Regions from separate parts of the Erwinia sp. 1181_3 genome, predicted to be linked through region 3. Evidence: predicted binding sites of a transcription regulator. Region 3 holds the regulator's gene; each other region holds the start of a gene.
The links. The regulator Fur, encoded in region 3, represses iron uptake genes when iron is present. The targets are predictions, from matches to a motif close to ATAATAATGAGAACNACTATCAA.
Positions count from the first base shown of each region.

Region 1 (3,189 bases), on a different contig from region 3:
CTGCGCCTTTTGACTCCACTTCCCCGGTCTGGCGATAGACTGCTGGCACGTTGGAATTCGACGTCAGCACATTTTTCTGGCGAATATTAAATACCGAGGCGGTCACCGTGGTGGCGTAATCGGCCAGCAGGTATTTCACCCCGCCTTCCAGCTGACGGCTGGTGGTCGGTTTGGCGGTGGTCAGGTTGCCCGTGGGTGAAACCGGTTTGAAGCCTTCGGAATAGCTGATAAACGGCGCAATGCCGTTATCAAAGGTGTAGAGCGCGCCGAGGCGTTTGGTCAGGCGGTGCTGATCAACCCAGGTTTTGGTGTTATTGGCAAAATAATCGGTATTGGTTGAGCGGTAGTCGTCGTAACGCAGTCCGGCGATCAGGCTCAGGTTGCCGTATTCGACCTGATCCTGGAAGTAGTAGCCGGTTTGATTAAAACTCAGGCGGTTAAGCTGCGCGGTGTTCAGGCCCAGCGCCGACTCATTGACCTGATTGTAATCCGGGTTGCTGATATCAATACCCGGTGAGGCGGCAGAAGCATATTTATAGTGGAAGTGGGAATCCATGCGCTGATAGTCCACACCCGCCAGCAGGTGGTGTTTCCAGTCGCCCAGATCCCACTGCTTCGTCACCTGGTTGTCGATGTTGAAACTTTTCAGATCTTCATCAGTGGTATAGGCAAAACGACCCAGTTGCGTGTTGCTGACCGCTGGATCGGTGATGCCGGTCGCGTAGATGCTTTGCTGATGCGTGTCGACGTCAAAGTAGCGTGCCTTCTGGGCGACGGCCCAGCCGTTATCGAACTCATGTTCAAAGCTGTAACCCAGCATCCACTGGCGCTGTTTAAAGCCGCTCCAGCGATCGCCCGCGTAGGCGCGGTGTGAGGAATCTAAGGCTTTCAGCGCGGCCAGCGGCATTGTATCCGACGGCGTCAGGCTGGGGATATCCTGGTACTGCGCATCAAATGTCAGGCGGGTTTTGTCCGAGGGTTGCCATGTCAGGGACGGTGCCACCAGATAGTTTTCGGATTTGGTGGTGCGCGGCTGGTCATCGCCGGCGCTGGCTTTACCGATAAAGCGGTAGCTCCAGTCGCTGTCGGCAATCGCCCCGGTGCTGTCGATATAGCCTTCGCGCAGTTTCCGGCTGCCGCTGTTAAAGCCGACCTCGGTTTTCTGTTCTTTCTGCGGTTTCTTGCTCTGAATATTCACCAGACCGCCCGGTGAACCGTTGCCGTACAGCACCGAGGCCGGGCCTTTCAGGATATCAACATGGTCGATAAGAATTGGGTCGATATTGGCTTTGGTATTTCCGGTGACGTTATACGGTAGCTGCAGCCCGTCGTAGAACGAGTTATCTACCGCAAAACCACGAATTTTATATTCGCTCATATACGAGGTGGCACCACGGGTTTCTGTGGAGACGCCCGGCGCATAGCGCAGAATTTCATTCAGTGAGTTGGCGTGGCGTGCGGCAATCTCTTTGCTGCCCACGGTGTTAATCACCTGCGGCGTTTTACTTTCCGGCACCGCTGATTTGGTGGCGCTGTTGGTGTAAGCGGGCAATGACGCTGCACCGGAATCCGACGCGCTAACCACCAGGGTTTTTTCGTCAGGGGGGGTGGCGGCGTGAGCGAAGGTGGCGCAGGTGCTGGCAATCAGCACAGAGAGCAGGCAGGGCTTGGTGTTAAACATAGATTCAGATGCCAATGAGAATGTTAAAGATAACGACAATTATTATCATTGGTAGTGACTATGCAATAACTTCCGAAAAATTAAATTTTTATCGCGAAATAACACCTACAAGCCGTAGTGTTTTTATGTGCAGATCTTCACGGCAATATAAAAATTTGTCTTTAGTTAGAACGTTACCTGCCTGTTACGTGCTTGAGGTGATGATACGCCTGGAATCTGTGGTTTTTAGGGGTGATTATATATTTAACAAGTAGTTAAATATGGCGCGAAAGCGCATTCAGACTCTGTGGTGATATTATGACAAGAAGGTTATGAAGCAGAAAAATAGTAGAATATTTAAAGTAAAGCGGGCATTAAGAGGGAGAGAACGTCCGTAGAGGAAAATAAAAAAAGCAGCTATCACGATGATAGCTGCCTCGCTGAGCGCGTTGCGATTCATCAGCAGGCGATCGTGTCAGCGCATCATAAGAGTGGTATCTTTTCCCCCTTCTTTTTTGCTCCTTCAAGGTCAGTGGATGATTAAGCATCGTTATGCGGGTTGTTTTTTGTTCTCTCTTTTAATTTCTGGAATAAGTCATGCCGGGGTGATGATTACCTCTCCTGAAGGGGGCGTATTAACCTTTTCTCAGGCGAAAAAAGGGGAGCATTACGATGCCAACACATGGGGGAAAATCGTCTTCTCTACTAAAAATATGCAGGCAGATCTCAGCCAGGAGGACCGTTATTACACTGAAGACGGTTCTTCCCAGGTGTCCCCCTCCGGGCGTTATCTGATCGTCAACAGCATCTCTGGTGGGGAGTTGTGGCAGGAAGATGGTACGGTGACCTGGAGCGACCGCGCCTATTGCAGTGTGGTTGATATGAAGAATGGCTGTATCACCAGTGACTGGAGCGGTGAGGCGTGTGGTTACACGTGGGTCGGCGGCAAAGATATCCTCGCCAGTTCAGAAAAACCCAACGCAGACACGTTTAACTTTACCGCAATGCGGCCTACGCTGCGTGAGTCGAAAGGGGATTTCGCCCTCATGGAAAATGCCCGGGTAATGAATATTATGCGTTGTGACGTGCCGGGGAAAGGTAATATTAATGACTACCAGCAACTGGCTACATTAAATAAATTATCGGCAAAGGCCGTTCGCAGCCAGATAGCCCATTACGTCAATAGCCTGACGGTGGCCGCATCGATAGAGTCCAAAGCCTTATTATTCACCCGTGCAGATGAACACAGTCAAACTAAGGCCTATTTGGTGGCGGGGGATGAAATAAAAATCATACAACGTTCACCTGATAATCAATGGGTGAATGTGGGTTACATCAATGCAAAAGGCTCTCCCCTTGTTGCCTGGATCAAGGCAGATACGTTAATAAAGTGAAGGTAAATGGTTCCAAAGGAGGAGAGTAACAATGTTACCCAGTAAGAAAGCCGTGAAAGAGAACGATGCCCGATGGAGGGAGAAACTGAAACGTCGGGATAACCTGGCCGCCATCTTCTTCTTTGTTATCCCATT
Region 1 covers NZ_VTDE01000009.1:7,546-10,734, reverse strand. The annotation lists gene FY046_RS18520 (TonB-dependent siderophore receptor) at 1-1,681, opposite strand, end outside; gene FY046_RS18515 (hypothetical protein) at 2,086-3,054, shown strand; gene FY046_RS18510 (hypothetical protein) at 3,086-3,189, shown strand, end outside.
Region 1: the regulator Fur is predicted to act here: its motif matches at 1,702-1,724, upstream of FY046_RS18520 (TonB-dependent siderophore receptor).

Region 2 (3,189 bases), on a different contig from region 3:
AGCGAGGTACCCAGAAAGACCACCGATGCCAGCGCGCCAATCAATGGTACGCCCAGCGTAAAGCTGGACATGGCAAACACGCTGATGCGCCGCCCGTGTTCAGACGAGATGACAAAGCAGACTGAGGTGGCAACCGGGCCAATAAAGAACAGCAGCCAGAGAAGGCCGGAGCTGAAATGGATCGCCTCAACGGGGCCATCAAGTAAACTGGCAAAGAAAATCAGTGGAATGGTGGCAATCAGCATTTGCCAGGGGGCCAGTGATAGCGGCGTTGCCGTCCACTTATGGTGCTTCACATGGATAATCACCAGTGACCACGAGATGGCACCGGTAATCAGAAACGCACAGCCCATCACGGCGCCAGGTGCGGACCAGTTCATTTCCAGCGGAGAGCAGATCAGCCCGATACCCACCAGCCCGGTTAACAGCGCAATGATCTGAATGAAAGATGGCGTATGGCGCAACAGCAGCCAGGAAGAGAGGATCCCCCACAGCGGCGTGGTATACGCCAGCAGTACTGCATGGCTGGTATCAGTGTATTGCATGGCGATCATCCCTAATCCGGTGAAGACCACCATCTGGAAAATGCCGATGCTAAGGATCACGGGCATATCGCTTTTGGCCGGCAGTTTCAGCTCTTTTTTAACCGCGACAAACAGAAACAGACAGGCTCCGGCGCTGCCGAAACGGATCGCCGCAAGCCATAACGGCGGCACATCGTTAAGCGCCATCTTGGTGGCAGGCCAGCTAAGCCCCCATAAAACCACCATCACCAGCAGCCACAAAACCGTGGTTTTCATTGAATGCTGCCCGGCATTCTGTACGGCTGTTTTCACGTTACTCATCATCATCACTCACTGTGCATCGATGTGATGATTTTATTTTCCCGTTACAGGAAAAGCTGTTCTAATTACCCGCCATAACGCTGAAAAAAGAAACGGTTTCCGTCAAAAACACAATTTGCAGGTAAAATATGCCCCAACACACGATTGAACTGGATGAAACCAGTCTGCGCATACTGGATCTGTTGCAGCAAAATGCGGATATCAGCAACGCTGAGTTGGCGGAACGCGTGGGCCTGTCCACCTCCCCCTGCTGGCGCAGAGTCACGGAAATGAAGGAAAAAGGCGTATTAAGAGGCGCGGTGATGCTGGCCGATCCACTGAGCCTTGGCCTGGCGGTGAACGTCTTTGTGCATGTCTCGCTGAAGCAGCAGGATAAAGTGTCACTGCGGCATTTCACCGATGCCATCAGCGAACGCCCGGAGGTCATGGAGTGCTATCTGATGACCGGGGAGTCGGATTTTCTGCTGCGGGTGGTGGTGGAAAATCTGCAAAAATATCAGTTGCTGATGATGGATTGCCTGACGCAGATAGAGAGCGTATCCAGTATTCGTTCCAGCTTCGCTTTAAGCCAGGTGAAATACACCACCGCCCTGCCAACGCAACATCTCAAGGCCTTACGCTAGCCTTATCGTACTATTTTTCAGCGCCTGATTCCTGAAGGCGCTGATAATCCTCGCCACACTCAATTTCTCCAAAAATTTAACTCACTGATTATAAAGTAAAATCATATTTTGTTTCATGTGACGACATAATATTAACAATGATCCCATAAAAGAAAATGATTATCATAATCATTAGTATTGAACTTTAGCTGCGCCACCCTGACTTGGGGCCATCTGGCCCGTGACTGACCGATAAAAAAATGGCCACGCTTTTTGTTATTCCCTATTTCGCACAAGGAAAAACCATGTCTTCCCGCACCTTCTCATCCCACACCAGGGGAATGGGCTCGCCTCTGCGCGTGCCGGGCCAAAAAACGACGTTGTCCGTTTCACTGCTGGCGCTGATGATCCATGCGCTGGTTAACCCGGCCATGGCGCAGGAAGCCGCCTCCCCGCAGGAAATGGTGGTGGATGCCACGGCAGATGACACCGCCGCCAGCGAGAAGCAGGATTACACGGTCAAAACCACCCGCGCCGGCACCAAAATGCTGATGACCCCGCGCGATGTCCCGCAGTCATTAAGCGTCGTCACCGAGCAGCGGATGCTGGATCAGAATCTGCAAACCGTGGGCGAGGTGCTGGATAACACCACCGGGATCGCCACCCAGCTGGTCGATAGCGAACGCTCCTCCTACTTCTCTCGCGGTTTCCAGATCACCAATTACACCTTCGATGATATCCCTACGTCAGCGGCAGATAACTGGAACTACGGCGATGCCGGAGAAGACACCGCCATCTATGACCGCATCGAAGTCGTGCGCGGTGCAACCGGGCTGATGAGCGGTGCGGGCAGCCCGTCGGCGTCGGTCAATATGGTACGCAAACATGCCGACAGCAAGACCGTGACCGGCAATCTGAGCGCCAGCTATGGCCGCTGGAACACCCAGCGTTACGTGGCCGACCTCTCTGCCCCGCTGAATGAAGAAGGCACCGTGCGTGGCCGCGTTATCGCCGGTTATCAGGATCAGGACGGCTGGCTGGATCGCTACCATAAAAGCAAAAAGTTCCTCTACGGCGTGCTGGATGCCGATGTGACCGACAACACCACGGTGTCGCTCGGCTACGACTATCAGGAGAGCAACACCGGCAACCCGACCTGGGGTGGATTGCCGACCTGGTACAGCAACGGTTCGCGCACCCATTACAGCCGCAACCTCAATCCGTCAGCTGACTGGACGCGTTACAGCCTCGACTCGCGTAAGGTTTTTGCCAACGTCAAACATGACTTTGATAATGGCTGGACCTTCCGCGTCAATGCCACGCACGCTGAGCAGACTTTTGCTGACAAGCTGCTGTATGTGATGGAGTTCCCCGATGCAGTGACCGGGACCGGGGTCAGCGGCTATGGCAGTCTGGATCGCGGTAAGCGCACGCAGGAATCCATTGATACCTATGCCAGCGGTCCGTTTGAACTGCTGGGGCGTAACCATGAGTTGATGGCAGGCGTCAGCTACAGCCGCCAGCATAACCAGACCTACAGCGTGGACGGTGCGCTGGATTATGCGCAGATGGGCAGTTTTGATAATAACTGGAACGGCAACGTTCAGGAGCCCGAATGGGGTGACTGGTATCTGAATGCCGATGACGTGATCCGCCAGAAATCGGCCTACACCGCCGCGCGCTTCTCGCTGGCCGACCCACTGTCGCTGATCCTCGGCGCACGTTACACCCAGTGGAGCACC
Region 2 covers NZ_VTDE01000004.1:120,812-124,000, reverse strand. The annotation lists gene FY046_RS12475 (DMT family transporter) at 1-836, opposite strand, end outside; gene FY046_RS12470 (Lrp/AsnC family transcriptional regulator) at 974-1,468, shown strand; gene fhuE (ferric-rhodotorulic acid/ferric-coprogen receptor FhuE) at 1,789-3,189, shown strand, end outside.
Region 2: the regulator Fur is predicted to act here: its motif matches at 1,624-1,646, upstream of fhuE (ferric-rhodotorulic acid/ferric-coprogen receptor FhuE).

Region 3 (3,189 bases):
AAAATTTTGCCGCTGCTGATTATCAGACGGCATAACGGCCCTATTCATCAGCAATCCAGCCTTTCAGTATTACGATTCCTATGGCAAAAGAGAACACGGACCGCACAACGATCGATCTGTTTGCAGATGAACGACGTCCGGGACGACCCAAGACTAATCCGCTGACGCGTGATGAGCAGTTGCGTATCAACAAACGCAATCAGCTCAAGCGCGATAAAGTGCGCGGCCTGAAGCGTGTCGAACTGAAAATGAACAGCGACGCGGTTGATGTCCTGAATCAGCTAGCTTTCGAGCGCAATATCAGCCGCAGTGAACTGATCGAAGAAATGCTGCTGGAACAGTTGCAACGTCATCCGTCCTGATGGTATCAGGGCCTTAGCACTCAGCGACAAAACCGGCAGCATTACTCATTTATCCGCTCACGACGGTCTGTTATCATTAGCGATATCTGCGAAAAAATCAGCAGTCACCATATCATTAAGATTCAAGAGGTTATTAAACTCATGGCACTCGTCGGCATTTTCTTTGGTAGCGATACAGGCAATACCGAAAACATTGCAAAAATGATCCAGAAGCAACTGGGGAAAGATGTTGCAGAAGTTCGTGATATTGCTAAAAGCAGCAAAGAAGACCTTGAAGCCTTTGATATTCTGCTGCTTGGCATCCCAACCTGGTACTACGGTGAAGCCCAGTGCGACTGGGATGACTTCTTCCCAACGCTGGAAGAAATCGACTTCAACGGTAAACTGGTTGCGCTGTTTGGTTGCGGCGATCAGGAAGACTATTCCGAGTATTTCTGCGATGCAATGGGCACCATCCGCGACATCATTGAGCCGAACGGCGCAGTGATTGTCGGCCACTGGCCGAGCGAAGGCTACCATTTCGAGGCCTCGAAAGGCATGGCAGATGATAACCATTTCCTTGGCCTGGCCATTGATGAAGATCGCCAGCCAGAGCTCACCAACGAACGCGTTGAAAAGTGGGTAAAACAAATTTTTGATGAACTTCAGCTAAAAGATATCATCGAAGCATAACCATAGCCGCTTGATGTGGGAGCTATCTCACATCAAGTAAGTGGTTTTTCCTATAGAAGTAATAGATACATGTTTGTAACTTTCATCTGCAAAACTGTACAATAACCCCATCGGTTACCCGCTTACTCAGCACCTGCCCCACTCTTTGAGGATGTGAGTCGCCCAAAGAGCGGTGAAGATGATGCAGATTGAAATGTTAACCCAGCCTAATTCGGGCGCGTGCTACCCTGGATGTAATGACACTTATCCTTACATCCATTGCGGTTTCAGGCACCCCTTATGGTTTTCATTTCGGAGTATCAGTTCTATACTGAGACGCACTCATCTTTTAGCGTCGACCGATGTTCAGGGCTTTTCAGCCACTAAGTGACTAGCAAAGTAACAGGACAATATCCGCATGACTGACAATAACACCGCATTAAAGAAGGCCGGCCTGAAAGTCACGCTTCCCCGACTGAAAATTCTGGAAGTGCTTCAGGAACCAGAGGGCCATCATGTCAGTGCGGAAGACTTGTACAAACGCCTGATTGATATGGGCGAAGAAATTGGTCTGGCCACCGTTTACCGCGTGCTGAACCAATTTGATGATGCGGGGATCGTTACCCGCCATAACTTTGAAGGCGGTAAATCCGTTTTCGAACTGACTCAGCAGCACCATCACGATCACCTGATCTGCCTGGACTGCGGTAAAGTTATTGAGTTCAGAGACGAATACATTGAGGAACGTCAGCGTGAAATCGCCACGCGTCACGGTATCAAACTGAGCAACCATAGCCTGTATCTTTATGGCCATTGTTCTCTGGGTGACTGTCGTGAAGACGAGACTCTGCACGACAAATAATCTGCACTGTTCAGTGTAAAAACCGGTGGCTTGCCACCGGTTTTTTTATGCCTGCGTTATAGCGATTCCTCCCGGCTAAAACGCTGCCAATCTGTCTCAAAAGGTTATCGCGTATAGAGCGGCAGCCAGCCACCATATGAAAGCAACGAGACCACGGCATTCAGTGCACCAAACAGCAGAACCAGCACAATCGGTGCCATCCCCCCTCTGACTCGCCACGTGGCAGTGGCAAAACGTCGACGTGACTGCCAGGCTAGTAGCGCTGGCGTGACAACAGCCCACAACGTCGCGGCCAGCCCGGCATAACCGATTGCCAGCAGAAAACCGTTGGGCCAGATCATCGCGGCCGTTAGCGGCAGAATAAACGTCAGCAGCGTGGTTTTTAATCTTCCGGACGCGGAGTTATCCAGTTTAAAGAGATCGGCAAGGTAATCAAAAAAGCCAAGACTGACACCGAGGAATGAACAGGCAACGGCGAAGTTAGAGAAGATATCCAGTAACAGATTCAGAGAGCGATTGTGCAGTACGCCGGATAACGCCCCCACCAGTACGTCAATATTACCGCCTTGCGCGGCAATCGCTTTAAATTCGCTGCGGGGAATATTGCCCATCGTGCCGATGATCCAGATAAAGTAAATCATCAGAGCCAGCAGCGTGCCGTAAATCAGGCAACGGCTCACGCGGCCTGCATTCTTATGGTAGTAAGTCGTCAACCCGGCAATGTTGCCATGGTAGCCGAAGGAGGCCAGACAAAACGGCACCACTATCCAGAGATATCGCAGATAATCGCGATCGGCTCCCTGGCTGTCGAGCAGAATAGCCGGCTGAACATGCCACAGCAGGCCGCCAAAAATCATCAAAAAGGTGAGGATCTTCGCGCCGAGAAAAATCAGCGTCATCCGGCTGACAACCGCTGTTCCCAGCCAGATAAACAGCGCCACCAGTAGCGTAAAGAGCAGCCCAGCCATACGTGCCGATATTCCGACATTTAATTGATTAAGGCTGTGCTGAATAATCGCGCCACTGGCAGAAATGTACGCATAGGTGAGGATCCCCAGCACAAAGACCACGGACAAACCGTTGATCAGGTTCCAGCCACGCCCAAGTAAATCGCGTGTGACCGTATCAAAACTCGCCCCGATGGGATAATGCAGGCTGGCTTCCAGATACAGTAATCCGGACAGCAGCATACAGAACCAGGTCACGATCAGCAGCGCGGAGGACCAGGCAAACCAGGCACCGGACATCACTACCGGCAGCGAGAACATCCCGGCACCAATAATGGTGCCACTGATAATCAACGCCCCCCAGAGT
Region 3 covers NZ_VTDE01000002.1:749,399-752,587, forward strand. The annotation lists gene ybfE (LexA regulated protein) at 81-362, shown strand; gene fldA (flavodoxin FldA) at 504-1,034, shown strand; gene fur (ferric iron uptake transcriptional regulator) at 1,432-1,875, shown strand; gene mtr (tryptophan permease) at 1,980-3,189, opposite strand, start outside.

Region 4 (3,189 bases), 750 kb from region 3:
AGGAAGAATGGATGGCGTGACCGCCTGGCTGTAGCTGACGTAAGGCGACAGGCCGTTTTCAAAGGCATACAACAGCGATGCGCGTCCGCTGATGTGATCATCCTGCAGACGATGTTTAACATCGGTGGTGTGATTATCCTGCTCTGACACCATGCGATCATAGCGGCCGGACAGCGTGGCATGCCAGCGATTCCATTCCAGCTCATCCTGCAAATAGACGCCGGACTGATAGTAGCGGCGAGTGGTGTTGTCCTGAGACGTGACCGTTACGCCGTGAGAGGCGGTGGCGCCGGTGAACGGATTAAGTGGGCTGGCACTCCCGTATCCGCTCCAGACATCGTTTTTATACTGATGGTATTCCGCACCTACCACCAGCTTATGCGTCACGTCGCCAGTGGCGAAATCCGCTTCCAGCTGATTATCCGTTGACCAGGCATCCAGTGAACCGCGTGAGCCACTGTAGCCACGTGCTAACTGGTCACTATCATCGATCCAGCCGTTCTGATACACCTGATCCAGTGCAACGCTGCTGTGCGTGTAGCTGGCATCAGAGCGCACTGCCCATGTCTCATTGAAGCGGTGCGAGAAGGCGTAGCTGTAAACCTGTTCACGCCGTTTGTACTGGTCAACGCTGCTTTCGCCTTCGTTGAAGCCATCCTTTAACCATTTGCCATTATGCTGGGTCAGGTTACCGGAAAGCGGTGTGGAGCCGTGATAACCACCAGAGGGATCTTTTTGCAGGTAGGCACGCAGCAACAGGGAGGTGTCTTCTGACGGCTGCCACAGCAATGACGGCGAGATCGTGTAACGTTCTTCACGTGTATTGTCATACTGCGTATCGCTGGTGCGCGTCATGCCGATCAGGCGGAAGGCCCACTGGTCATTAATCGCATTGGTATAATCAAAGGCGGCCCCTTTGGTATTTTGTGTTCCACCGGTCAGACGGAAATGCCCTTCAGAGACAAACTGCGGACGTTTCGAGGTCATATTCACCAGCCCGCCGGGAACGGTCTGACCATACAGCGCAGAGGAGGGACCTTTGATGATATCAAGGCGCTCAAGGAACCAGGGATCGACCTGCATAATATTATGGCTGCCGCCGTCGCTCATCAGGCGCATACCATCGAGGAACAGATTATCGACATCGCCGCCGTGGAAGCCACGCAGGGCAACGGTGTCAAAACGGGTGGCACCCCCACTGAAGTTAGAAAACACCCCTGGCGTATAATTCAGCGCCTGGCCAACGGTATTGGCGGCCTGATCGTCAATCTGCTGGCGGGTGACGACAGACACCGACTGACCGGTGGTGATCAGCGGCTGATCGGTTTTGCTGGCGCCGGTAGACGTGGTCGCGTTGTAGCCACGCGTTGGTGAATCGGCGGTCTCCGCGGGCGCTGCCGTCACCACCATCTGGCTGTCAGCAGCGAAAGTCATGCCAGGGGCGGTCATCGCAATGGCGCAGCACAGCACCGATCGCTTCAGGTTAAAAACCAGAGTCATCTTCTTTCCTTGTAGGGTGGATCGAGGGAACTGAAAGCCGATCAGATCCCTCGGGAAAAGGCATTCTTACATAAAAGTAACAAAATATGAGAATAACAATGAGAATTGTTATTGTTATCGTTGATTTTTTCAAGCGTAAATTTTATTTCAGTATCGGAAGGTGTCTGGTGGGCTGCGGAGTCTGGCAGCGTGAGGTGAGGGGGGCCGGGAACGATAAAAAAAGGCGGCACAAAGGCCGCCCGGTCAGGGTTAATGCAGGTTAAGGTGCTGGTTTAGCCGTGCTGATATCCCCCACATTATTACAGGTCACGCCTTTAGGGCAGTAAAGATCCATTAATTTCAGCGTTACGCCATTGGTCCAGCCAAAGCCATCCTGCAACGGATATTCGCCGCCACCGCCGCCGCCCAGCCCTTTACCTTCGACAACGTATTTCTCGACCAGCTTGTGTTCTTTATCGTAGGTGGCCTGCACGTTTTGCAGGAAGCGCATACCGATCTCTTTCGCCAGGTCCTGCTTACCATAGTGATTCAGCCCCTCAACGGCGGCCCACTGCAACGGTGCCCAGCCGTTAGGCGCATCCCACTGCTGGCCGTTGTTGACGGTGGTGGTCACCAGGCCACCTTCTTTCAGCAACTGCGCTTTCACGGCGCTGGCCGTACGGTTAGCGTGATCGTCCGTCGCGGCCTGCACATAGAGCGGGAACAGCGTGGCGGCGGTTAACTGCGGACGGACCTGCGCTTTCTGCCAGTCATAGTCGGCATACCAGCCCTGTTTCTCATCCCACAGATAGCGGTTGATCGCGTCACGACGCTGTGTGGCACGCTCGGCCAGACGCTTGCTGGCACCTTCATTTTTCGCCACCTGGTAAGCGTGGGCGAGGGTATTCTCCAGGTGGAACATCAGGGCATTCAGGTCCACCGGGACAATGCGGGTGGTATGAATGGTAGCCAGATCACCCGGTTTATCGAACCAGCGAGAACTGAAGTCCCAGCCCGATGCGGCCCCGGCTCGCAGGTCGCGATACAGCCCGGCTTTATCGCGCGACGGGGCTTTCCCGGCGGTGGCGATATCGTCCATCCAGGATTCGGTACGCGGCACATCGCGGGCATCCCAGTAGCGGTTGAGCACGGTGCCATCTTTAAGCTTCACGACACGTTTGCTGGCCGATCCGGCGGCTAACGTGCTGCTGTCGGCATCGGCCATCCAGTAGTTGTACTCTTTCTCCAGCTGCGGCAGATATTTGCTGTAGACCGCTTCACCCTCATGTTTTGCCAGCAGATCGACCATCATACTGAAGAACGGCGGCTGCGAGCGGCTGAGATAGTAGCTGCGGTTACCGTTGGGGATATGGCCGTATTTATCCAGCTCAGAGGCAAAGTTATCGACCATATCCTGCACCCGATCCCAGTGACCGCTTTCCGCCAGCCCCAGCATGGTGAAGTAGCTGTCCCAGTAATACACTTCGCGGAAGCGCCCACCCGGCACCACATAAGGCTTCGGCAGCGGCAGCAGTGAATCCCACTGATTGGCCTGACTGGCGGAACGCGTCAGCACGGGCCACAGGCCGTTGATATGTTCACGCAGGCTCTGACCAGCGGGTGGAACATATTTCTCCCCCTCTGCGGGCAGGATAAAATTCGTGGCAACAAACCGCTTTAAATCGAAATTGCGCTGCATTTTCTGCATTT
Region 4 covers NZ_VTDE01000002.1:1,781-4,969, reverse strand. The annotation lists gene FY046_RS04375 (TonB-dependent siderophore receptor) at 1-1,500, opposite strand, end outside; gene treA (alpha,alpha-trehalase TreA) at 1,760-3,189, opposite strand, start outside.
Region 4: the regulator Fur is predicted to act here: its motif matches at 1,593-1,615, upstream of FY046_RS04375 (TonB-dependent siderophore receptor).